Regions from separate parts of the Nocardiopsis sp. LDBS1602 genome, predicted to be linked through region 3. Evidence: riboswitches for the same ligand, from Rfam matches in the RefSeq annotation. Region 3 holds a riboswitch; each other region holds the start of a gene.
The links. Region 3 has a riboswitch for thiamine pyrophosphate ahead of U9J66_RS12210 (3-oxoacyl-ACP reductase). Riboswitches for the same ligand answer to the same signal wherever they lie in the genome.

Region 1 (7,473 bases), on a different contig from region 3:
CGACCTCGTCGTTGACGGCGACCGCGATCCCGCCGGGGATCCGCCCCTCCCCGGCCGAGGTCAGGTCGCGCACGACCGTCTCGACCGTGGCGGCCTCGCTCTGGCGGCTCTCGCCGTTGATGATCAGTTCCACTGTTCCTCCCACGTCGTCGGCTTCTCCCGCGTGTCACCGCCGGGCACGGCTCGGTCGGCGGCGAACCGGCGCGCGTACTCGGGCAGCGTGCCGGTGGTGAGCGCCTCGGCCATGACCTCTCCGGTCACGGGGGCCAGGAGCACCCCGTGGCGGAAGTGGCCGGAGGCCAGGTGCAGTCCCGGGACCCTCGTGGGGCCCAGGAGGGGTTCGTTGTCGGGGGATCCGGGGCGCAGGCCCACGCAGGTCTCGGTGATCTCCAGTTCGCCCACCCCGGGGACCAGCTCTCGGGCGTCCCGCAGTACCTGCCAGAGTCCCCCCGCGGTCAGGGCGGTGTCGTGGCCCAGTTCCTCCTGGGTGGCGCCCACGATCACCTCGCCGTCGGCGCGTGGCACCAGGTAGACGGGGAATCCGCGGACCAGGCCGCGCACGGTGCGCTCCACGATGGGCGGTTCTCCGGCGCGCACGCGGGCGCGCAGCAACTGTCCCTTGACCGGGCGCAGCGGCGGCACCACCGGCGCGGGCAGCGTGATCCGGTCGCCCCAGCAGCCCGCGGCCAGGACGACCTGGTGCGCCGGAAGGACGGGACCGTCGATCGGACGTACCCCGAGGCGGGCCCCGTCAGGGCCCGGGGAGGAGACCTCCGCCACGGTCCCGGAGACCTCGCGCACCCCCGCGCGCCTCCCGGCCTCGGCCAGGGCCCGGAGGAGGAGCCGGGGGTCGAGGGAGTGGTCCTCGGGAGCCAGGACACCGCCGCGCACGGAAGGCGCCAGCATGGGCTCCAACCTGCGGCACTCACGGCCGCCCAGCCGTTCGGTGGCGATCCCCAGCCGTTCCTGGAGGGCGTGCAGATCGTGCAGGACGGACAGGTCGTCCCGGTCGAAGGCGACCAGCAGGGTGCCGGTGCGGCGATGACCCACCGATCGGCCGCTCGCGGCCTCCACCTCGGCGACGAAGTCGTCGTACATCCGCGCGGAGCGCAGGCCCAGGGCCATCAGCTCCTCCTCGCCGAACACCGCCTCGGTGGCGGGGGTCAGCATGCCCGCGGCGACGGTCGAGGCGGCACGCGCGTGGGACGGTTCGTCCACCGGATCGGGCTCGACCAGCGTGACGTCCAGGCCCTGTTGGGCGGCCCGCCACGCGGTGACGCGGCCGATGACGCCACCGCCCACCACGACCACGGTATTGGTAGGACGAATCCTCGTGTCGGGGGTTTCCTCGAAAGTACGCACGGTGCGTTCCTCCACTCCCTTCGCCGGCATGATCCGGATCAGGTTCGTGCGGTCGGAGACGGGCAGTCTCCCTCTCAGCCGGGTCCACCCGGCTCCCGCGGGACGTGTCTGTTCGGTACCCCATCCTAGGACAGGCCCTTCGAAGGGGGCGCGTCGGGACCTCGGCCAGGTCACCCGGCACGGCCGGGACGGTCCGCGTGGCCGGCCGTGTGTGGCAGATTGGGAGGGTGACACAAAGCGACCGTGAAATCGACGAACTGGTCGGCGACTGGCTGACCCTGCGAGAGGCCGCCCGGCCGCTGGGCGTGAGCCCCAACCGGATCAAGACGCTCATCCGCGAGAAGCGGCTGATGGGTCTGGTCCGGGGCGGAGAACTCTCCATCCCCGCCGCCTTCCTGGACGGGGAGGACCTGGTCAAGGGGCTGCCCGGCACCATCGTGCTGCTCACCGACGCCGGGTTCTCCACGGAGGAGGCCCTGCGCTGGCTGTTCACCCCGGACGACACCCTGCCCGGAACCCCGATCCAGGCCATGCGCGAGAACCGGGGCACCGAGGTGCGGCGCCGCGCCCAGAGCCTGGCCTTCTGAGGCGGGTCCGGGGCCCGGGGCGCTCCGCACGGGGGTGCCCTCGGGTCCCCGATCTCCGGGCCCTAAGGTGGACGGTGTGAGGACCAGCCACGGAACCAGCCTGCGCGAGCGCCTGGACGCATCGCTTCTGTACCTGTGCACCGACGCCCGGACCGGGCGCGGCGATCTCGCGGAGTTCACCGACGCCGCCCTGGCCGGAGGTGTGGACATCGTCCAACTCCGGGACAAGGGTCTGGAGGCCCGTGAGGAGCTCGCGGCCCTGGAGATCATGCGCGAGGCCTGCGAGCGGCACGGGGCCCTGCTCGCGGTCAACGACCGGGCCGACATCGCCCGCTCGGTGCGCGCCGACGTCCTGCACCTGGGGCAGAGGGACCTTCCCGTCCCCATGGCCAGGGACATCATCGGCGCCGACCCGATCATCGGCCGTTCCAACAACGACGCCGACGCCGCCGCGGCCTCCGCGGCCGAGGCGGGCAGCGACTACTTCTGTGTCGGGCCGACCTGGGCCACCCCGACCAAGCCGGGTCGTCCCGCGGCCGGGCTCTCCCTGGTCGAGCGGTCCGCCGAGCTGGCCGGCGACCGCCCCTGGTTCGCCATCGGCGGCATCGACCTCGACAACGTCGACCGCGTACTGGACGCCGGTGCCCGTCGGGTGGTCGTGGTGCGCGCGATCACCGAGGCGGAGGACCCCCGCGCGGCCGCCGCCGCGTTGCGGGCCAGGCTGACCGCGCGCTCCGACCGTTCCTGACCGTTCGGGTCAGGGGACGAGGAGCACCTTCCCGACGACCCGACGCTCCTGGAGCGCCCGGTGCGCCTCGGCGGCCCGCTCCAAGGGCAGGGTCATCCCCACGTGCGGTCGGATCCGGCCCTCCCTGGCCTCCTCCAAGGCGAGTCTGGCCAGGTCGTTCCGGCCCAGGGTCTCCTCTCGTTGGATGTCGAACAGGCCCACGGTCTCGATCCGACGTCGAGACGCCTCGGCCTCGTCGATCTCGACGATCTCCCCGTCGGTGGTGCCGTAGCTGACGAAACGTCCCCCGTCGGCCACGAGGGAGAAGGCCGACGCCCCCAGCGCCCCTCCGGCCCCGTCGACGACCACGTCCACCCCGGCCCCGCCGGTGATCTCGCGGACCCGGTCGTGCCAGTCGGGGGCCGAGTAGTCCACGGTCTCGACCGCTCCCAGGGCTCGGGCCAGTTCCCGCTTCTCCGGGCTCGACGCGGCGCCGATCACCCGGGCCCCCGCCAGGCGGGCGAGCTGCACGACCAGGCTCGCGGCGCCGCCCGCGGCGGCCAGCACCAGTACCCGGGTGTCGGGGAGGAAACGGGCGGAGCGCTCCAGGAGCATCGCCGTGGCTCCGTCGACCAGCAGGGCCAGGGCATCGTGGGGGGAGAGCCCGTCGGGCACCCGTACCAGGCCGTCCTCACGGACCACGACCCGCTCCGCGTATCCGCCCTCCTCCGTCTCGGAGAGCACGAGGGCTCCGACGAGGGAGGGGTCGGCCTCCGGGCCGACCTCCTCGACCCGGCCCACCACGCTCGAACCCGGCACGTACGGAGGCTCGATCGGGAAGAACTCCCGGGCGAGGCCCCTCCGGATCAGGGTGTCGAGGTAGATGACGTTGGCCGCCTCCACCCGTACGGCCACCTCGCCGGGGCCGGGCTCGGGCTCGGGGACCTCGTGAAGGGCGAGGACCTCCGGGCCGCCGAATCCGTCCACTCTCACCGCTCGCATCGCACACTCCGTGGTCCGTCGTTCGTCTTACAAGAACGACCCTCCTACCTAAACCAATGTTGAGGTCAAGGGGGAGGGGAGGATTCCCTCGGGGAACCTCGGAGACGACGGGGCCGCCGTGCGGGAGCACGACGGCCGGGGCGGAGCGATCAGACGTGGACGTGCGACAACGCGCTGGGATGGCGACGCAGGAAGCCCTCGATCGACTGGGCCGGATGCCCGGTCAGATCCGGCACCGTGGGGGAGACCACGTCCAGCTCACCGGAGGCGATCGCCGCGTACGACGAGGCCCACCCCTCGACCGCCCACTCCGGGGCCCCGCTCGCGCGACGCGACTCCAAGGCCTCCTCCCAGGTCTCGGGCACGTACCGGATCGAACGTCCGGTGAGCCGGCCCAGCCGCTCCACGGTGGCCCCGACCGAGAGCGCCTCCGGGCCGGTCACGTCGTAGGTGGTCTCCTCGGAGGCGGCGATCACCACGGGGTCGGTGAGCACGGTGGCGGCCACGTCCGCCACGTCGTCCCGGGACACCCAGGCGACGCGACCCTCTCCGGCCGGGCCGCGCACCACACCGTGGTCGTCCACCCAGGAGGGCATCAGATCCAGGTAGAGGGAGGGTCTCAAGAACGTGTACGGCACTCCGGTCGAGCGGATGTGCGCCTCGGTGAAGAAGTGCGTCCGGGCGAAGGTGAAGGTGGCGGCCGGTCCGGCACCCAGGAACGACAGGTACACGATCCGGGACACCCCGGCCCGGACGGCGCCGTCCACCGCGCTGATGTGGGTGTCCATCCGATTCTCGGACTCGGTCGCCGAGACCAGGAACAGGGTGTCCACACCACGACAGGCCCGTTCGAAGGCGGCGGTGTCCTCGTAGACGGCCATCGACGCGCTACTGCCCGGATACTCCGGGGCCCGATTGATATCGCGCACGATGAGACGCTGCCTGGCCCCGAGCCTGGCGATCCTGGCGGCCACGCGTCCGCCCAGGGCACCGGTGGCCCCGGTCACCCCTATGGTGTGGTTTGTCATGTGATCGTCGCCCATGACAGCCATCCTGGAGGAAGGCGGCGTGCCGAGCACTGATCGGCACGCGCCTTTTTGCGCCTTCGGGTCAGGGGGTGGTCCGCTCTTGGTGCGGCCCCTCGTCCCCTTCCGGGGCGGATGCGGGCGAAGGGGTGTTCACCCGCCGGTAGGACAGACGTCGGAGCAGGACCTCGGCCGGTCCGCGACGGCCGGCGCGCTCCATGCCGTAGGCGATCACCACGGTGACCAGCCAGACCCCGACCGCGTACAGGAACATCGTCCACGACGTCATCCAGGCGGCCAGACCCAGCCCCCAGGCGGACAGGATCGGCGCGCACAGGACCGACTGACCGAGGTAGGCGGACAGGGAACGCTTACCGGTGGCGCTCAGAGCGGTGACCACCACGCCGGGTTCGCGGTCCCGGTTCTGGATCCGGTGCGCGATCAGGGCGATCAGCGCCACATAGCCGACACCGCAGAGGATGCCGGTGGTCATGTGCGGAAGGGTCAGGATCTGGGCCTGCGTGGCGTTCAGGTCCAGCGCACCGACCTGGTACAGGGCGAGGGGCAGACCGCCCAGCCAACCCACGGAGATACCGATGACGGCGGTCCGCCGCAGCAGGGGCAGGTGTGCACCGGGCTCCTCCAGAACGCGCATGCGCGCGGCCCGATAGCCGAAGAGGATCGCCGCGGGGATCGCGAGGCCGAACACGCCCTGAAGGAGGGCGACTCCGGGCCAGACCGTGATCCGGTCCAGGGCGGCGGTGAGGAACGAGGGGTCGGCGATGCTGCCGGCGAGCGCCTCCATGCCGGCGGCGTCCTCGTCCGGCAGCGAACCGAGGAAGGGCATGGACAGGAGGCCGAGTACGGAGAGCGAGGCCAACAGACCGGTCAGGACCCAGCCCCACACCAGCAGGGTGGTCTCCCGACGGCGGAGGAAGAGCCATCCCAGCAGCAGGCCGGCCACACCGTACGCGCCGAGCACGTCGCCCATCCAGAGCAGGAGGGCGTGGACCGCGCCGAAGGCGATCAGCCACAGGTTGCGGCGACGCAGCAGGGCCGCGACCGCCTTGGCGTCGCTTCCGGCCGCCTCTTGGCGACGGGCGAGCTGCACCATCCCGTAACCGAAGAGGAAGGCGAACATCGGGTAGCTGCGCATGTCCACGACGACGATCGTGAAGAACTGCGCGATCCGGTCCGGGAGGTCCTCCGAGGGGGGATGCATGGTGGCGCCGCCGCTCGGTAGCGCCCACAGGTACCAGACCGTGTTGGCCAGCGCGATGAACAACAGCATGAAGCCGCGGGCGAGGTCGGGGGCGAGGGCACGTTCGGTGGTTCCGGTCGGACCGCGCGAGGCCGTGGGCCTGGGCATGAGGGGCTCCGCTTTTCGAGATCTATCGTGAGATTCGATTCAACGCGAAACGGAGGGCACCGCACAACGGGGACCGATGTGAGAAAACCCCTGAAACCCCCAGGGGCGTCCCCTAGGGGTCTCGGAGGTCGGGTTCCAGGTCGTGTCGTCAGTGGGAGCGGCGGGTGGCGGCCACCACCAGGTCGCGCAGCGGCCCGCGGGCGTCGTCGGCCAACTCCGGGTGCTCCGTGGCGGCGAGCGCCTGTCCGGCGTAGTCCTCCACCAGGGCCTCGCAGGCGGCCAGGGCCCCGCTGGTCTCGATCAGGGAGCACATCCACTCGACCGAGGCCACCGACAGGTCGGGGGCGCCCAGCAGCTCGCGGAACCGCTCGGCGTCGGCGCTTCCGGAGCGTTCGAGGGTCTCGGCCACGATCAGGGTCCGCTTGCCCTCGCGCAGGTCGTCACCGGCGGGCTTGCCCGTGGTGGTGGGGTCGCCGAACACGCCGAGCAGGTCGTCGCGGAGCTGGAAGGCGATCCCCAGAGGGATGCCGTAGTCGGTGTAGACCCCGGCCAGCTCCTCGTAGCGGCCGGCCAGCGCCGCCCCCAGGTGCAGCGGACGCTCCACCGTGTACTTGGCGGACTTGTAGCGCATCACCCGGAGGGCGGCCTCACGGGTGGCGGTGCCGCGCACCTGCTCCAGCGTGTCCAGGTACTGGCCCGCCATGACCTCGGTGCGCATCGCGTCGAAGGGGACGCGTCCCCGCTGGAGGGTGTCCGGGGCGAAACCGCTGGCCTGGTACATCTCGTCGGACCAGGCCAGGCACAGGTCGCCGATGAGGATCGCGGCGCCCTGGCCGAAGCCCTCGCTGTCACCGCTCCACCCCTGGTCGGCGTGCATCTTGGCCATGCGGCGGTGGGTCGCGGGCAGGCCGCGTCGGGTGTCGCTGTTGTCGATCACGTCGTCGTGGACGAGGGCGCAGGCCTGGAGGAACTCCAGGGAGGAGGCGGCCCGGATCATCCGCTCGTCACGGTCCGCGCCCCCGGCACCGCGCCAACCCCAGTAGGCGAAGGTCGGACGCAGGCGCTTGCCGCCGGAGACCATGGTCTCCAGGGCGTCCATGGCGGGGGCCAGTTCGTCACCGATCTCCAGCAGGCGGCCGCGGTGGTCGGCGCAGAAGACGGACAGTTCACGGTCCACGTCGGATCGGATGACGGACACGGTCGAGAGGGCAGAGGAAGGGGCCATACCCAGCAGGTTAGCCGCTGTGGGGGAAGGGGGCCCTCCGGGTCCGTTCCGCCGCTCGGGTGTTACGGGTGGTGCTGCCGGGGCCGTGGGGACGAATGGTCGACCCTGTCACCACGCTCCGTGATCGGTGCGGTATCAGTGAGAAGAAAAGTGAGCGTCCGGAATATGGACAAGAA
Region 2 (7,473 bases), on a different contig from region 3:
AACGGACACTCGGCCGCAAACTGACCGAGCTGCGCTACGCCATCGACATCGAGGACCGGTACACCAAGGACGAGATCCTGGAGGGCTACCTCAACCTGGCCTACTTCGGGGCCGGCGCGCACGGCATCGAGGTCGCGGCCCAACGCTACTTCTCGACCTCGGCGGAGAATCTGGACGCCGGTCAGGCGGCGATGCTGGTCGGCCTGGTCCGGGGGCCCTCGTTCTACGACCCCCTCAACAACCCCGAGGGGGCGAAGGAACGTCGCGACCTGGTCCTGGACCGCATGGTCGACACCGGTCACCTGGAAGCGGAGGAGGCCGCCGCCCACAAGGCCGAGGACCTGGGCATCGATCACACCCCCAGGGGCGGCAGTTGCATGGAGAGCGACTACCCGTTCTTCTGCGACTACGTCATGCGCTGGCTGGCCGACTCGGAGATGCTGGGGAAGACCGCCGCCGAGCGGGAGCAGCGCATCGCCCAGGGCGGTCTCACCGTGCGCACCACGATGGATCGCGCGGCCCAGGACGCGGCCCAGGACGCCGTGGACAAGCGGGTCCCGCATGAGGACTCCACCAAGTTCGCCGCCCAAGCGCTGGTCGAACCCGGAACCGGTCGGATCCGGGGCCTGGTCCAGAACCTGCGCTACGGGTTCGACGACGACACCTCCGGAACCACCTCGATCAACCTCGCCGTGGATCGGGACGAGGGCGGCTCCGGCGGCTATCAGGCGGGATCGACCTTCAAGACCTTCACCCTGGCGGCGGCCCTGGAACAGGGGATGGGGTACGGGACCAGGTTCAACTCGCCCAAGAGCATGTCCGTCGGTGGGATGACCAACTGCGGCGGCGACCGGATGTCGTCGTGGAGCGTGAGCAACGCCGGCGAGAGCGACGACGGCGAACACAACATGATCAGCGCGACCAAGGGCTCGGTGAACACCTACTTCGCCCAGTTGCAGGAGAAGGTCGGTCTGTGTGAGACCTCCGAGATGGCGGTGAAGGCCGGCGTGCACCGCGCCGATGGTGAGGATCTCGGAGTGTGGAGCTCCTTCACCCTCGGGGATCAGGAGGTGTCCCCGCTGACCGTCGCCAACTCCTACGCGACCTTCGCGGCCCGCGGCATCCGTTGTGAGCCGCGGCCGGTGCGCTCTCTGACCGAGGACGGCACGGAGGAGCGGGTCACCGCCGACTCCGACTGTGAGCGGGTGGTGAAGCAACAGGCCGCCGACGGGGTCAACCACCTGCTCCAACAGACCTTCGACGGAGGTACGGCCAAGGGCCTGGACATCGGGCGGCCCGCGGCGGGCAAGACCGGTACCACCGACGGATCCGCCTACGCCTGGTTCGCCGGGCACACCCCGAACCTGGCCTCCGCGGTCGTCGTCGGCGACGTGCGCGGTGGTGAGCAGAACCCGCTGCGCGGGGTGACCATCGGCGGACAGTACTTCGGCGTCGTCTACGGAGGGACCCTGCCCGGACCGATCTGGCAGGAGTCCATGCGCGGGGCGACGGAGGGGCTGCCCTCCGAGAGTTTCGCCGGTTCTCCCGGTTCCTTCGGGGACCCGACGGCGGAGCCGCCCGGACGGGAGAAGGACGACGACTCCGATGACGGGGGCGGAGCGGACGGCCCCGAGGACGCCGCCGGCTCCGCGGACTCCGAAGGTACGGAGAGCACGGAGAGCACGGAGGGTTCCGCGGACTCCGAAGGTACCGGCGGCGCCGAAGGTTCGGACGGCACCGGCGGCACGGGCGGTACCGAGGGCTCGGACGGTACCGGAGGCACGGGCGGCACCGAAGGCACCGGCGGCACGGACAGCACCGAAGGCACCGAAGGTTCCGGCGGTACCGAGGGCTCCGACACCGGGGAGGGGGCCGGCACCTGACCACCGGACCCGCTCGCGCGCGGTCCATGGTCCCGAGGTGGGCAGAGGCCTATATGTCGTGGTGAAAGGGGTATGGAGGGTCAAGAGCTCCGATATTTGCCTCATGGCGCATAATGGAGCCGAACCGACAGGGGAGCGCGGAAGCGCTGAGAGTGCGGCACCGGGCCGCAGACCCTTAGACACCTGATCCGGATCATGCCGGCGAAGGAAGTCGTGAGAACCCGCCATCGTGCGCGTGAGAACGCGTGATGGCGCTCTTGGCCGCATTCCCCTCCGTCGCTCCGACGAAGGGAACCCTCGGGTAATGAGTACCGAAGACAGGACCGGCACGACCGATGGCCGCGAGGTCGCGCGTGCCGGATTCCTCCAAGAGGTACGGGCCGGTCTCAAGAGCTGGCGCACCGTCGACATCGTCGTCGCCGCCGTGATCGGTGTGGCGGTCGGTGTCGTCTTCTGGCTGTGGAACATCGTCTGGTCGATCACGACGCCGCTGTTCGTGTTCTTCCCGCCCGGTCAGGCCGTCGTCTACGGCATGTGGCTGATCTCCGGCGTGCTCGGTGGTCTGATCGTCCGCAAGCCCGGCGCCGCCGTGCTCACCTCGATCGCGGCGGCCTCGGTCTCCGCGGTCCTGGGAACCCAGTGGGGGCTCGCGGTCATCCTCGACGGCACCCTCCAGGGGCTGCTGCCCGAACTGGTCTTCCTGGCGTTCGCCTACCGGCGTTGGAACATGGGCGTGGCCGTGCTCGCCGCGGCGTTCGCGGGCCTGTCCCCGGCCATCCGGGACAACATCGCCTACAACGTCACCTGGCCGCTCCACTACCAGATCACCTATGGGGTGATCGTGGTGATCAGCGCGGCCCTCATCGCGGGTGTGGGAGCCAGGCTCCTCACCACCGCCCTGGCGCGCGCCGGCGCCCTGGCCCCCTTCCCCTCGGCCAAGGGCTGACCCATGGGAGCGAGGAACGTGGGCGGCGCGCGTGTGGAGCTCTCCGGTTGGGGATGGCGGCACGCGGGCCGCGACACCCACGCCCTGCGCGGCGTGGACCTGGTCGTCGAACCCGGGGAGCGGATCCTGCTGCTGGGCGCCTCCGGCGCGGGCAAGAGCACCCTGCTCCACTCCCTGGCCGGGCTCACCGGCCCCGACAGCGCCATCAGCGGCGAGGAGGAGGGCCTGCTCCGTGTGGACGGAGAGCCCGCCGCCCGCGGTAGGGGTCGGGTCGGCCTGGTCGCCCAGGACCCCGAGACCCAGCTCGTGATGGCCCGGGCCGGAGACGACGTCGCGTTCGGTCTGGAGAACCTCGGTATCGAACGAGAGGCGATCCGGCCCCGGGTGGAGGGGGCCCTGGCGGACGTGGGCTTCCCCTACGGTCTGCGGCATTCCACCGGTGCCCTGTCCGGCGGAGAGAAGCAGCGACTGGTGATCGCCGGAGCGCTGGCCATGCGCCCTCGCCTGCTGCTGCTGGACGAGCCCACCGCCAACCTCGACCCGGCCGGGGCCGAGCTGGTCCGGTCCCTGCTCGCCCGTCTACTGGCCGAGACCGAGGCCACCCTCGTCCTGGTCGAACACCGGGTCGCCGAGGTCGTGGACCTGGTCGACCGGGTCGTGGTGGTGGAACCGGGCGGCGGGGTGATCGCAGACGGCGCCCCCGCCGAGATCTTCGCCGAACACGGGCGTTCCCTGGCCGCCCAGGGCGTGTGGATCCCCGGGAACGAACCCGCCCCCTCGCTCACGGCGGCCCCGGGAGGGGCACCGTTGATCGAGGCCGTGGACGTGACGGCGCGGACCCCCTTCCAGGTGGGGGTCCGCGTCGGCCCTCGCCGCACGGTCCTGGAGGGGGTGCGCGTCGCCCCCGAGGCCGGGACGGCGACCGCCCTGACCGGACCCAACGGAGCGGGAAAGTCGACCCTCCTCACCCTGCTGGCCGGGCTCTCCGGTCCCTACCGGGGGAGCGTCGAGCCTCGCGGGCCATTGGCCGAGGCCGACCGACGCCCCCTGGTGAAGTGGCCGGCCCGACGTCTGGCCCGACACGTGGGAACGGTCTTCCAACACGCGGAGGACCAGTTCGTCACCTCCACCGTGCTGGACGAGCTGCGTTTCGCGCCCTCGCGCGCGGGGATGGGCGAGGTCGAGATCGAGGCCTGGGTGGGCGAACTCATGGAGAGACTGCGCCTGACCCGGCTGGCCGACGTCCACCCGTACACGCTCTCCGGAGGAGAGAAACGGCGGCTCTCGGTGGCCACCGCGCTCAGTTCCGGGCCCTCGCACGCCCCCGACGTCCTCGTCCTGGACGAGCCCACCTTCGGGCAGGACACCCGTACCTGGACGGAGCTGGTGGAGCTGCTGGGCTCCCTGAGGTCGGAGGGGCGGGCCATCGTCATGGCCACCCACGACCGGCTGCTCCTGGAACATCTGGTGGACTCCCGTATCGGGGTCGCCGACGGTCGAGCCACCGTCTCGTCGAAGGAGGACGTGTGAGCACCGCCCGATCCGGCACCCGTACCGCGGAGACGATGGGAGGGGACACCCTCACCCTCGATGTTCCCGCCGAGGGCGGGGCCCGCTACTGGATGACCGGGCTCAACCCGGCCGCGAAACTGCTGGCGGCCCTGGCGATCGCCATCGGCCTGATCCCCGCCGTGGACGCCGTCACCGGAGGCCTGGTCCTGTTCGTGGTCCTGCTGACGGTCCCCTTCAGCGGTGTGGACCGTAGGACTCTGATGCTCCTGGGCGGGCCCTTTCTGCTGATGGGCCTCAGCAGCGGGACGGTCAACTACCTGTACGGCGAACAGGGGCTGGAAGGGGCCGTCGGCGCCGCGGTGCGCCTGCTGGCCATCGCGCTGCCCGGACTGTTGGCCGCGATCACCAGCGACCCCACGGAGATGTCGGACGGGCTCGTGCAACGGCTCAAGGTGCCCGAGCGCCCCGCCATGGGCGTCCTCGCCGCGCTGCGCCTGATCCCGCTCCTGGCCGACCAGTGGCGGACCATCACCCTGGCCCGCCGGGCGCGCGGTCTGGAGGCCGGGTACAACCCGTTCAACGTGGTGCGGCTGTTCTTCGGTCGACTCTTCGCTTTGCTGGTCCGCTCGATCAGGACAGGGACGCTGTTGGCCACCGCGATGGACGCGCGGGCCTTCGGCACGGGGCCGCGCACCCACGCCCGGATCAGTCACTGGAGGAGGGCGGACACCCTTCTGCTGGTGGGGACCGGGGCGCTCCTGATCGGCGCGTACGCCCTCTCCGCGCGCTTGGGCACCCTGGTGCTGCTCTTCTCCTGACCCGAGTGGTTAGGTGGCAACCGACACTGACGCCGAAGTGAAGAGGTGGAGAACGTGGGCGAGTTCGTTCGCGTGGAGGTCGACCCGGACAACCCCGCGGTGGCCGTCATCCGGATCGATCGACCCAAGGCGCTGAACGCGTTGAACGGTCGGGTCACCGAGGAGATCGCCGAGGCGGCCGCGCGGGTGTCGTCGGACGACTCCGTGCGCGCCGTCGTGCTCTACGGCGGTGAGCGGGCCTTCGTGGCCGGGGCCGACATCAAGGAGATGGCCGAGCTCACCCACGCGAAGATGCTGGAGTACTCGCGCGCCCTACAGAACGCTCTGACCGCGGTGGCCCGGATCCCCAAGCCGGTGGTCGCCGCCATCAGCGGGTACGCGCTGGGCGGTGGATGCGAGCTGGCGCTGTGCGCCGACTTCCGGGTCGTGGGGGCCAAGGCCAGGCTCGGACAGCCCGAGATCCTGCTGGGCGTCATCCCGGGTGCGGGCGGGACCCAGCGTCTGCCGCGTCTGATCGGTCCGGCCAAGGCCAAGGACCTGGTGTTCACCGGGCGTCACGTGAAGGCGGAGGAGGCACTGGAGATCGGCCTGGCCGACCGGGTCGTCGAGGACGACGAGGTCTACTCGGCCGCCGTGGAGCTGGTCGCCCGTTACGCGGACGGCCCCGCGGTGGCCCTGGCCGCGGCCAAGGAGGCCATCGACCGCGGGTTGGAGACCGACCTGGACACCGGCCTGGAGATCGAGCGACTCCAGTTCTCGGGCCTCTTCGCGACCGAGGACCAGAAGGCGGGCATGCGCAGCTTCATCGAGCAGGGACCGGGCAAGGCGACCTTCGAAGGGCGCTGACCTCGGGCGTTCCCGGCCCCTGGGACGGGTATCGCTGTGGGGCGGGGCGGGTGGTGTCGGGCGTTTTCCTCGCCGCCCGCCCCGCTCTCTTCCCAGGTCTTTGTAGTGACTTGTCGTTGCTTTTGCTTTTTGTCGCGTTGAGTGTCCTGGTGGGACCTGGGGTGGAAGACCGGATCCGGCCATACGGGAAGGGAACGGGGGAACCGCTCACCCGGTTTTTCCGTCATACTCGTCAGTGGTCGTCACAGGACGGACGGTTCGCCCGGAGCCCCGGGGCGCGTTCCGCGCCCGATCCCGGGTGGGATCCGCGGACCACACGGGCCCCTGGGCGGGGCCGCACAAGCCAAGCTTGACCCATCCCCCCGGCCGATAAACTGGGCGTGGCGGTATGTGGTCTTTTGAGGGGATGAGTTCTCGATGGCAATGTCGGCAGGTTTCCCCACGGGTGAGGAGCTGCCGGAGCGCATCGGTCACTACGTGATCCGCCGTCGCATCGGCGCCGGCGGCATGGGAGTGGTGTACCAGGCCGAGGATCCCCACACCGACCGGTTCGTGGCGGTGAAGGTCCTCAAGCCCGAGGTCGCCGGAGACCACATCGCACGCGCCCGGCTCGCCCGCGAGGTCGAGACGATGCGTCGTGTGCAGAGCCCCAACGTGGCCGAGGTCATCGACGCGGACACCCAGGCGGAACTGCCGTGGGTGGTCACCGAGTACATCCCCGGGCCCACGCTGGACGCCACGGTCACCGACCACGGCCCCCTCCGCGGGCGCGCTCTGACCCGTTTCGTCACCGGTATGGCCAGGGCCATCAAGGACATCCACGCGGTGGACGTCATCCACCGTGACCTCAAGCCCGGCAACGTGATCATCTCCAACGGCGAACCGATCGTCATCGACTTCGGTATCGCCCACGCCGTCGACGGGGCCAAGCTGACCCAGACCGGCACGTTCGTCGGCACCCCCAGCTACCTGTCGCCCGAGGTCATCGAGGGGACGGACCTGGGTCCGGCCACCGACGTGCACGCCTGGGGCGGCACCGTGGCCTTCGCCTCCACCGGCCGTCCGCCCTACGGCGCCGGTTCGTTCGAGGTGATCTTCTTCCGGATCCTCAACGGCGAGATCGACATGGACGGGATGCACGAGGCGCTGCGCCCCCTCGTCAACCGCGCGGTCTCCCGTGACATGAGCGCCCGGCCCACCGCGGCCGAACTCGTGACCGAGACCGGCCGCCTCAACCTCGACCTGCCGTGGAGCGAACCGCAGCGCGGGCTGCCGGACCAGACCGGCGGCCACACCGTGCACAGCCCCGCTCCGGGCGTGCCCGACACCGGGGGCCACGGCTCCGGACACGGCGGCGTGGGAGGAGCGATCCTCGGCGGCGCCATGGGCGGCGCGGCCGCCGGGCACCTGCTGGGCGGAGGCGCCGGAGAGGGCTGGGGGAGCGCGCACACCAGGAGCGCCCCCGGAA
Region 3 (7,473 bases):
AGGCCCGGCGACGCAAGGCCGCCGAGTTCATGGAGAACCGCACCTGTCGCGAGTGCGGAGGGCTCCGGTTGCGGCGGGAGGCCCTGAGGGTCACCTTCGCGGGATACAACGTCGCCGAACTGGCCCGTCTGTCCTTGACCGACCTGGTCGATCTGCTACGTCCTCACAACGACGACGAGGAAGGGGCCACCGGGGTCCTGACCCGGGACATCACCGGCCGGGCCGAGATCTTGATGGAGCTGGGACTGGGCTATCTGAGCGTGGCCCAGCCCGCCCCCACCCTCTCCCACGGGGAACTACAGCGCATTCGTCTGGCCACCCAGTTGCGCACCGGACTGTTCGGTGTGGTCTACGTCCTCGACGAGCCCTCGGCGGGGCTGCACCCGGCCGACCGCGAGGCGCTCTCCGACATCCTGCGACGGCTGCGCGACGGCGGCAACACCGTCTGCCTGGTGGAGCACAACCTCGACATCGTGCGCGGGGCGGACTGGGTGGTCGACGTCGGCCCCGGGGCCGGTGAGAACGGTGGCCGTGTCCTCTACAGCGGCCCGGTGGAGGGTCTGCGCGACGAGCCGGAGTCGGTGACGCGGCGCTACCTGTTCGAGAACGTCGTTCCCGAGCGTCCTCGACACGAGGCCCGGGGCGTGCTGGAACTACGCGGCGCCGACCGCAACAACCTGCGCGACGTCGACCTCGATCTCCCCTTGGGGGTGTTCACCGCCGTCACCGGGGTGTCCGGGGCGGGCAAGTCCAGCCTGCTGGCGGCGGTGGAGGAACGCGCGTCGGAACGCGGGCGCGTGGTGTGGGTCGACCAGCAGCCCATCGGTCGCACCCCTCGCTCCAACCTGGCCACCTACACGGGTCTGTTCGACACCGTGCGCAGACTCTTCGCCGCCACCGACGAGGCGAAGGAGTACGGCTACGGCGCGGGTCGCTTCTCCTTCAACGTCACGGGCGGACGCTGTCCCACCTGTGAGGGCGAGGGTTTCGTCTCGGTGGAGCTGCTGTTCCTGCCCACCACCTACGCCCCCTGCCCCACCTGTGGCGGCTCCAGGTACAACCCCGACACCCTGCGGGTCCTCTACCGGGGGCGCACCATCGCCGACGTCCTGGCGATGTCGGTCGAGGAGGCGTTGGAGTTCTTCGACGAGGTGCCGGCGGTGCGGCGCTCCCTGGAGACCCTGCGCGCGGTCGGTCTGGGATATCTGCGTCTGGGGCAGTCCGCGACCGAGCTCTCGGGCGGGGAGGCCCAGCGGATCAAGCTCGCGGGCGAACTCCAGCGGCGTCGGGTGGCCGACACGGTCTATCTATTGGACGAACCCACGACGGGGCTGCACCCGTACGACACCGACGTGCTGATGGACCGGCTCCGGGACCTCGTGGAGTCCGGGGCCACGGTGGTCGCGGCCGAGCACGACATGCGGGTGGTGGCCGGCGCCGACCACGTCGTCGACCTGGGGCCGGGCGGGGGCTCCGCGGGCGGTCGGATCGTGGCGGAGGGGACGCCGGAGCGGATCGCGGCCACCTCGGAGAGCCGCACCGGCCGCTACCTGAGGCACCTGCTCTGAGCAGACCACCGCGACGGCACCGCCGGGTCCGCCCACCGTGATCGAGGTGGGTGGACCCGGCCGGCGAGGGTCACCGATGCGAGGGGGCGGCCGGGCGCTCCAACCCCAGATGCCCGCGCAGGGTCTCCGACGCGTACTCGCGGCGGAACAGCCCCCGCTCCTGGAGGACGGGGATCACGTGGTCCACGAAGTCCTCGATCCCTCCCGGCAGGGACGGCGGCATGAGGTTGAAGCCGTCCGCGCCCTCCTCACGCAGCCATACGCCGATCCGGTCGGCGATCTGCTCGGGGGTGCCGGTCATGGTGCAGTGCCCGCCGCCGGCGGCCAGACGTCCGAGCAGCCCGCGCACCGTGGGCCTCTCGGACTCGATGATCCGCAGGATGGTGGCGTAGCGGCCCTTGGGTCCGGTGAACGCCTCCAACGGGGGGAGTTCGGGGACGGGCGCGTCCAGCTCCCAGTCCGAGCAGTCCTGCTCCACGAACAGGCCCAACTGTCGCAACGACTCCTCCACCGGAAGGAGCAGGTCCAGTTCGTTCCGCTTGGCCTCGGCCTCCGCCTCGGTGGAGCCCACGTAGGTGACCAGCCCCGGCATGATCGCCACCGAACGGGGGTCGCGGCCCGCCCGCCGGATCCTCGCCTTGACGTCCCGGTAGTAGTCCTGGGCGCTGGGGAGGTCGTAGGCCACCGAGTAGATCGCCTCGGCGCGACGGGAGGCCAGCGCGCGGCCCTGCTCGGAGGCGCCCGCCTGGAAGAGCACCGGGTGACCCTGGGGCGGGCGCGGTACGTTCAACGGGCCGTCGACCTGGAAGTGCTCCCCCTGGTGGTCGATGGGGCGGACCAGCTCGGGATCGGCGAAGACGCCGTCGCGGTCATGGCGCAGGGCGTCCTCGCCCCAGGAGTCCCACAGCCGCAGCACCACGTCCACGAACTCCTCGGCGCGGGCGTAGCGCTCCCCGTGCTCCGGCATCCTCTCGTAGCCGTGGTTGCGCGCTTCGGTGTCGAACATGGAGGTGACCACGTTCCACCCGATCCGACCGCCGGAGATGTGGTCGAGCGAGGCCAGCATGCGGGCGGCGTGGAAGGGGGTGTAGAAGGTGCTGGAGACGGTGCTGACCAGCCCGATCCGTTCCGTGGCCCGGCTCATCGCGGCCAGTGCGGTCAGGGGCTCGAGGAACCACCACGGCCCTTCGGCCACCTCGCCGGCGGCGTGGCCGTCGGCGAAGAAGACCGCGTCCAGGAGGCCCCGCTCGGCGGTGCGGGCCAGCTCCTCGTAGTAGCGGATGTCCCCGATCCGCTCGGCGGGGGAATCGGGGTGACGCCAGGCCGCCTTGTGGTGGCCGGAGCCGAAGATGAACAGGTTGATGTGCGCCTGACGTTCGATCTCGGACATCAGTCCATCACCAGCCCGCCGTCGACGACCAGGTTCTGTCCGGTGACCGACCGGGCCCAGGGGGAGGCGAAGAACAGGGCGGTGTCGGCGAACTCGGCCGGGGTGGTGACCCGGCGCAGCGGGGTGCCTGAGGCGATCAGGTCGAACACCTCCTCGGGGGTGGCCGAGCTGGCGTCGGTGGTGCGCAGCAGACCGCCCGAGATCATGTTGACGGTGATGCCGTCGGGGCCCAGGTCGTGGGCGAGGGTGCGGGTCAGGGAGAGCAGGGCCGCCTTGGCCGCGGTGTAGTCGTGGTAGGGCACGACCGGGTGCTGGAACAGGTTGGTGCCCACGTTGACGATCCGCCCTCCCCCGGCCCGGCGCATTCCGGGGAGGGCCGCCTGCACGGTGTTCAAGGCGCCCTGGACGGTCCCGCTGAACTGCCGGTCGAGGTCCTGCCACGTCAAGGTGTCGGCGTGCGGTCGAGCGTCGCCGTTGAAGGAGAAGTCGACGAGGGCGTTGTTGACGACGGTGGTGACGGGGGCGCCGAAGCGGCTCTCGGCCTCCTCCACCATCGCGGTGACCTGGTCGCGGTCACGCACATCGGCCCGGACCGCCAGGGCGGTGTCGGGGTGGGTCTCGGCCAGTTCGCGGGCGGCCTCGGCGCTGCTCCGGTGGTTGATCACCACACGAGCCCCTTCGCGCAGGAAGGCCCGGGCCAGATGGGAGCCCAGCCCGCGGGCTCCACCGGTGACGAGGACGACCTGTCGGTCGAGAGGGATCGCCTGTGCGGCTTCGGGGGAGGACATCGGTTCCCTTTCTGTCTGGCGGAGAAGGGAGCCGTGCACAGAGGAGTCACCGCCGGGGGCGGGTGAGTGGACATCCCTTCGCCGGCGTTACCCGGATCAGGTTCGACGGGTGTGATCTCAGCTCGGAACCCCTGTGCGGTCCGAAGCACCCCGTGTCACTGGTGCTCAAGGTAGTCCACCGTCCTTACGAGGACGTGGGGTGGGGTGCGGTACGGCGTCACGGAGTGCGTCGGAACCCGGACTTTCCGACCGACCGTTCGGTAAGGACATGTGTTCTCAACTGCGAAAGTAAGGCCCCGGTGTAGAAAGTGTCGTGCCTCACATGGCATGGTGTTCTGGGGCTCATGAGCATGTCGTCCGTTTTCCCCTTGTACGCCCCGAATACGCGGACGGCGCCTGCCGTGGCCCATCGACGGATCCGGCCCATGCCGGCAGAGAACTACGGAGCAGCAATGGCGACTTCCGACGCCACGACCCCCGAACCGGGTGCCCCTCTCGACCGAAGAGAGAAGCGCAAGGTCCTCGCCGGGACGATGGTCGGTACCACCATCGAGTGGTACGACTTCTTCATCTACGCCCAGGCCGCGGGCCTCGTACTCGCACCGCTCTTCCTGGAACCCCTGTCCGCCAGCAACCCGGGCGTCGCCCAGGTGCTCTCCTTCGCCACCATCGGCATCTCCTTCCTCTTCCGGCCGCTCGGCGCGATCGTCGCCGGCCACCTCGGCGACCGGTTCGGACGCAAGCGGATCCTGGTGGCGACCCTCGTCATGATGGGCGTGGCGACCTTCGTCATCGGCCTGCTGCCCACCTACGCGCAGATCGGCATGGCCGCCCCGATCCTGCTGATCCTGATGCGCATCATCCAGGGCTTCTCCGCCGGCGGCGAGTGGGGCGGGGCCGCCCTGATGTCGGTGGAACACGCTCCGGTGCACAAGAGGGGCTACTTCGGCGCCTACCCGCAGATCGGCGTCCCCTGCGGCATGATCCTCGCGACCTTCGTGGTCTGGGTCATCACCGCGATCATCGGTACCGACGCCTTCCTCGAGTGGGGCTGGCGCATCCCCTTCCTGCTGTCCGTCGTGCTGATCGTCGTCGGCCACCTCATCCGCAAGACGGTCGAGGAGTCCCCGGTCTTCAAGCACATGCAGGCGCGTCGGGCCAAGTCCTCCGCCCCGCTGGGCCGCCTGTTCCGCGAGAACACCCGTGAGGTCGTCCTCTCCGCGCTGATCTTCGTCTCCAACAACGCCGCGGGCTACCTCGTCATCGCCTTCCTCGCCACCTACGCCTCGAGGCCGGTCGAGGACATGGGGCTGGGGATGGAACGCGGCCCGGTCCTGCTGGCGACGACCCTGGCCTCCTTCGGCTGGCTGATCTCGACGCTGTACGGCGGATGGATCTGCGACCGGATCGGCCGGGTGCGGACCTTCCAGATCGGCTACGTGCTGCTCGCCGCCTGGGCGGTGCCGATGTGGTTCCTGGTCGACACCGGCGACGTCCTCCTGTACTTCGTGGGGGTCTTCGTCTTCACGCTGACCTTCGGCCTGAGCTACGGACCCCAGTCCGCCTTGTACGCGGAGATGTTCCCGGCGGAGGTCCGTTATTCGGGCGTCTCGATCGGCTACGCCCTCGGGGCGATCCTGGGCGGGGCCTTCGCCGCGATGATCGCCGAGCTGCTGCTGAACAGCTTCGGCGCCTCGTGGACCATCGGCGTGTACATCGTCGGGCTCTCCGTGATCTCCTTCGCCGCGGTCTCACTGGTGAAGGTCCAGGAGGGCCGGGACCTGCACGCGGACGAGGCCGACCCCGCCACCGCGGGGTAGGCCTCCGGTCGAGGACGGGGCGACGGTTCGTGGGAACGGACCGTCGCCCCGTCCCATGTCGGGGACGGGTCAGCCGACGACGCGACGGACGTGATCGATGACCTCGCCGTTCCACATCATCGAGATGTGCTCCACGCACCCGACCCGGATGTTGTCGGCCCCGGGCAGGGAGGTGCTCTCCGTGGGAGAGATGACGATGTCGCAGGGGGAACGCAGGGTCGTGTACCCGACCGGCCCGGGCGTGGGGTCGCCGGAGTTGAGGTCGGCGAGGAAGTCCGACCCGTGCCTCATCTCGGCGCAAGGGGTGATCGGCGATGGGCACAGGTTCGCGATGTCGGTCCCGTTGTTGGGGCCGCCGATGGAGATCCACTGGTCGACGGTCTCCGTGCCGCCGAGGTTCTTGATGTAGTAGCGCGAGGACAGGCCGCCCATGGAGTGGGTCACCAGGTGCACGCGGTCGACACCGTGCTCGCCGCGCACCTCGTCGATCCGCTCCGAGAGCCGTTCCGCGATGGTGGTGTTGGAACGGGCCCAGTCGTAGGAGAAGACGTGCAGCCGGTCCTCCGGGTAGCCGGAGTCGACGAGGGCGGCCCGCATGTCGTCCCACTGGCCGCCCTTGCCCATGAACCCGTGGACGAAGACGACGGGGGTGTGGGAGTCGGCGCCGGCGGGGGCGGCCTGGAGGGACATTCCGAGGGCGAGGACGAATCCGAGCAGGAGGGAGATCGGGCGTCTCATATGAGCTCCGAGGGTGGGGGAGGCGGGGGATCCCGATTGTGCGCCGCGGACCATGGCGCGCGCATCGGCCGAATCGCCGGTCCCTTTACTCGTTTTTAACCGACGAGTAACTTAAGGGGGTGAACAGCGTGAACCCGCTCACACGTACAGCGCCCCTGTACGGGCGCGACCACGAACTGCTCTCCCTCCGCCACCTGCTCGAATCCGCCCGTTCGGGACGGAGCGGCGGCCTGCTCGTGACGGGGCCTCCCGGCTCCGGCAGGACCGCACTCCTGGAGCGCGCCGTGTCCGAGGCACCCGACTTCACCGTGCTCCACGCCCGCGCGGCGCCGGGCGAGAGCCGGATCCCCCTGGCCGGCCTCCACCAACTCCTGAGGCCCGCGCTCCCCTACCTCCCACGTCTGCCGCACGTCCAACGCGAGACCCTCACCCGCGCCCTGGACACCGGAGAGCCGGGCGGCGACCTCCCCCTGGCCGGCGCGGCCCTGGGGCTGCTCACCGAGGTCGCGGCCCAGAGTCCGCTCCTGCTCCACGTCGACGACTTCCACCTGCTCGACCCGCTCTCCCGGAGGGTCGTGGCCTTCGCCGCCCGCAGACTGACCCACGACGGAGCGGTGGTCCTGCTCAGTGCCGAAGGTCCGGAACCGGGGCTGCTCGCCGGCGTCCCGGCCCTTCGTCTGCGCCCTCTGCCGGAACGGGCCGTTCTGCGCCTGCTGCGCGAGTCGGCCGCGGGGCACGGAGGGCGTGCCGAGGACGGGCCGACCGAACCGGTGGCCTCCGCGCTCGCCGAGGCCGCCGAGGGCAACCCCCGTGCGGCCCTCGAGCTACTGGAGGGGAGCACCCCCGACCAGCGTTCCGGGGCGGTCGCCCTGGAACGACCACCACGCTCTCACGGTGAACTCACCGACGCCTTCGTCGAGCGTCTCCATCGGCTTCCGGAGGAGACCCGACTCGCCCTGGTGCGGGCCGCCGCCGACCCGCACGCCCCCGCGTCGACGGACCCCGACGTCCTCGAACCCGCGCGTCGCGCCGGACTGGTCGTGGAGACGGGGGACCGGACGGTCTTCGCCCATCCACTGGCCCGCTCGGCCGGCTACCACCACGCCTCCCCCGCCGAACGGCGCTCCGCGCACCTGGACCTGGCCCGCGCGCACGAGGACGCCCGGGAC

Region 1: it holds a riboswitch for thiamine pyrophosphate, as region 3 does, so the genes downstream of both, thiO (glycine oxidase ThiO) here and U9J66_RS12210 (3-oxoacyl-ACP reductase) in region 3, are expected to answer to the same signal.
Region 2: it holds a riboswitch for thiamine pyrophosphate, as region 3 does, so the genes downstream of both, U9J66_RS21160 (ECF transporter S component) here and U9J66_RS12210 (3-oxoacyl-ACP reductase) in region 3, are expected to answer to the same signal.

Annotation. Positions count from the first base shown of each region.
Region 1 is NZ_JAYLVW010000012.1:35,398-42,870, reverse strand. Features, by position in the region: gene thiS (sulfur carrier protein ThiS) at 1-133, opposite strand, end outside; gene thiO (glycine oxidase ThiO) at 124-1,392, opposite strand; TPP riboswitch at 1,361-1,471, opposite strand; gene U9J66_RS24145 (Rv2175c family DNA-binding protein) at 1,590-1,949, shown strand; gene thiE (thiamine phosphate synthase) at 2,026-2,697, shown strand; gene U9J66_RS24135 (zinc-binding dehydrogenase) at 2,707-3,678, opposite strand; gene U9J66_RS24130 (SDR family oxidoreductase) at 3,828-4,721, opposite strand; gene U9J66_RS24125 (DUF418 domain-containing protein) at 4,789-6,072, opposite strand; gene U9J66_RS24120 (polyprenyl synthetase family protein) at 6,221-7,297, opposite strand.
Region 2 is NZ_JAYLVW010000008.1:134,764-142,236, reverse strand. Features, by position in the region: gene U9J66_RS21165 (transglycosylase domain-containing protein) at 1-1,883, shown strand, start outside; TPP riboswitch at 2,003-2,110, shown strand; gene U9J66_RS21160 (ECF transporter S component) at 2,188-2,829, shown strand; gene U9J66_RS21155 (ABC transporter ATP-binding protein) at 2,833-4,359, shown strand; gene U9J66_RS21150 (energy-coupling factor transporter transmembrane component T family protein) at 4,395-5,159, shown strand; gene U9J66_RS21145 (enoyl-CoA hydratase/isomerase family protein) at 5,205-6,005, shown strand; gene U9J66_RS21140 (protein kinase domain-containing protein) at 6,423-7,473, shown strand, end outside.
Region 3 is NZ_JAYLVW010000003.1:24,262-31,734, reverse strand. Features, by position in the region: gene U9J66_RS12220 (ATP-binding cassette domain-containing protein) at 1-1,568, shown strand, start outside; gene U9J66_RS12215 (LLM class flavin-dependent oxidoreductase) at 1,639-2,958, opposite strand; gene U9J66_RS12210 (3-oxoacyl-ACP reductase) at 2,958-3,746, opposite strand; TPP riboswitch at 3,803-3,909, opposite strand; gene U9J66_RS12205 (MFS transporter) at 4,199-5,566, shown strand; gene U9J66_RS12200 (esterase/lipase family protein) at 5,636-6,304, opposite strand; gene U9J66_RS12195 (AAA family ATPase) at 6,424-7,473, shown strand, end outside.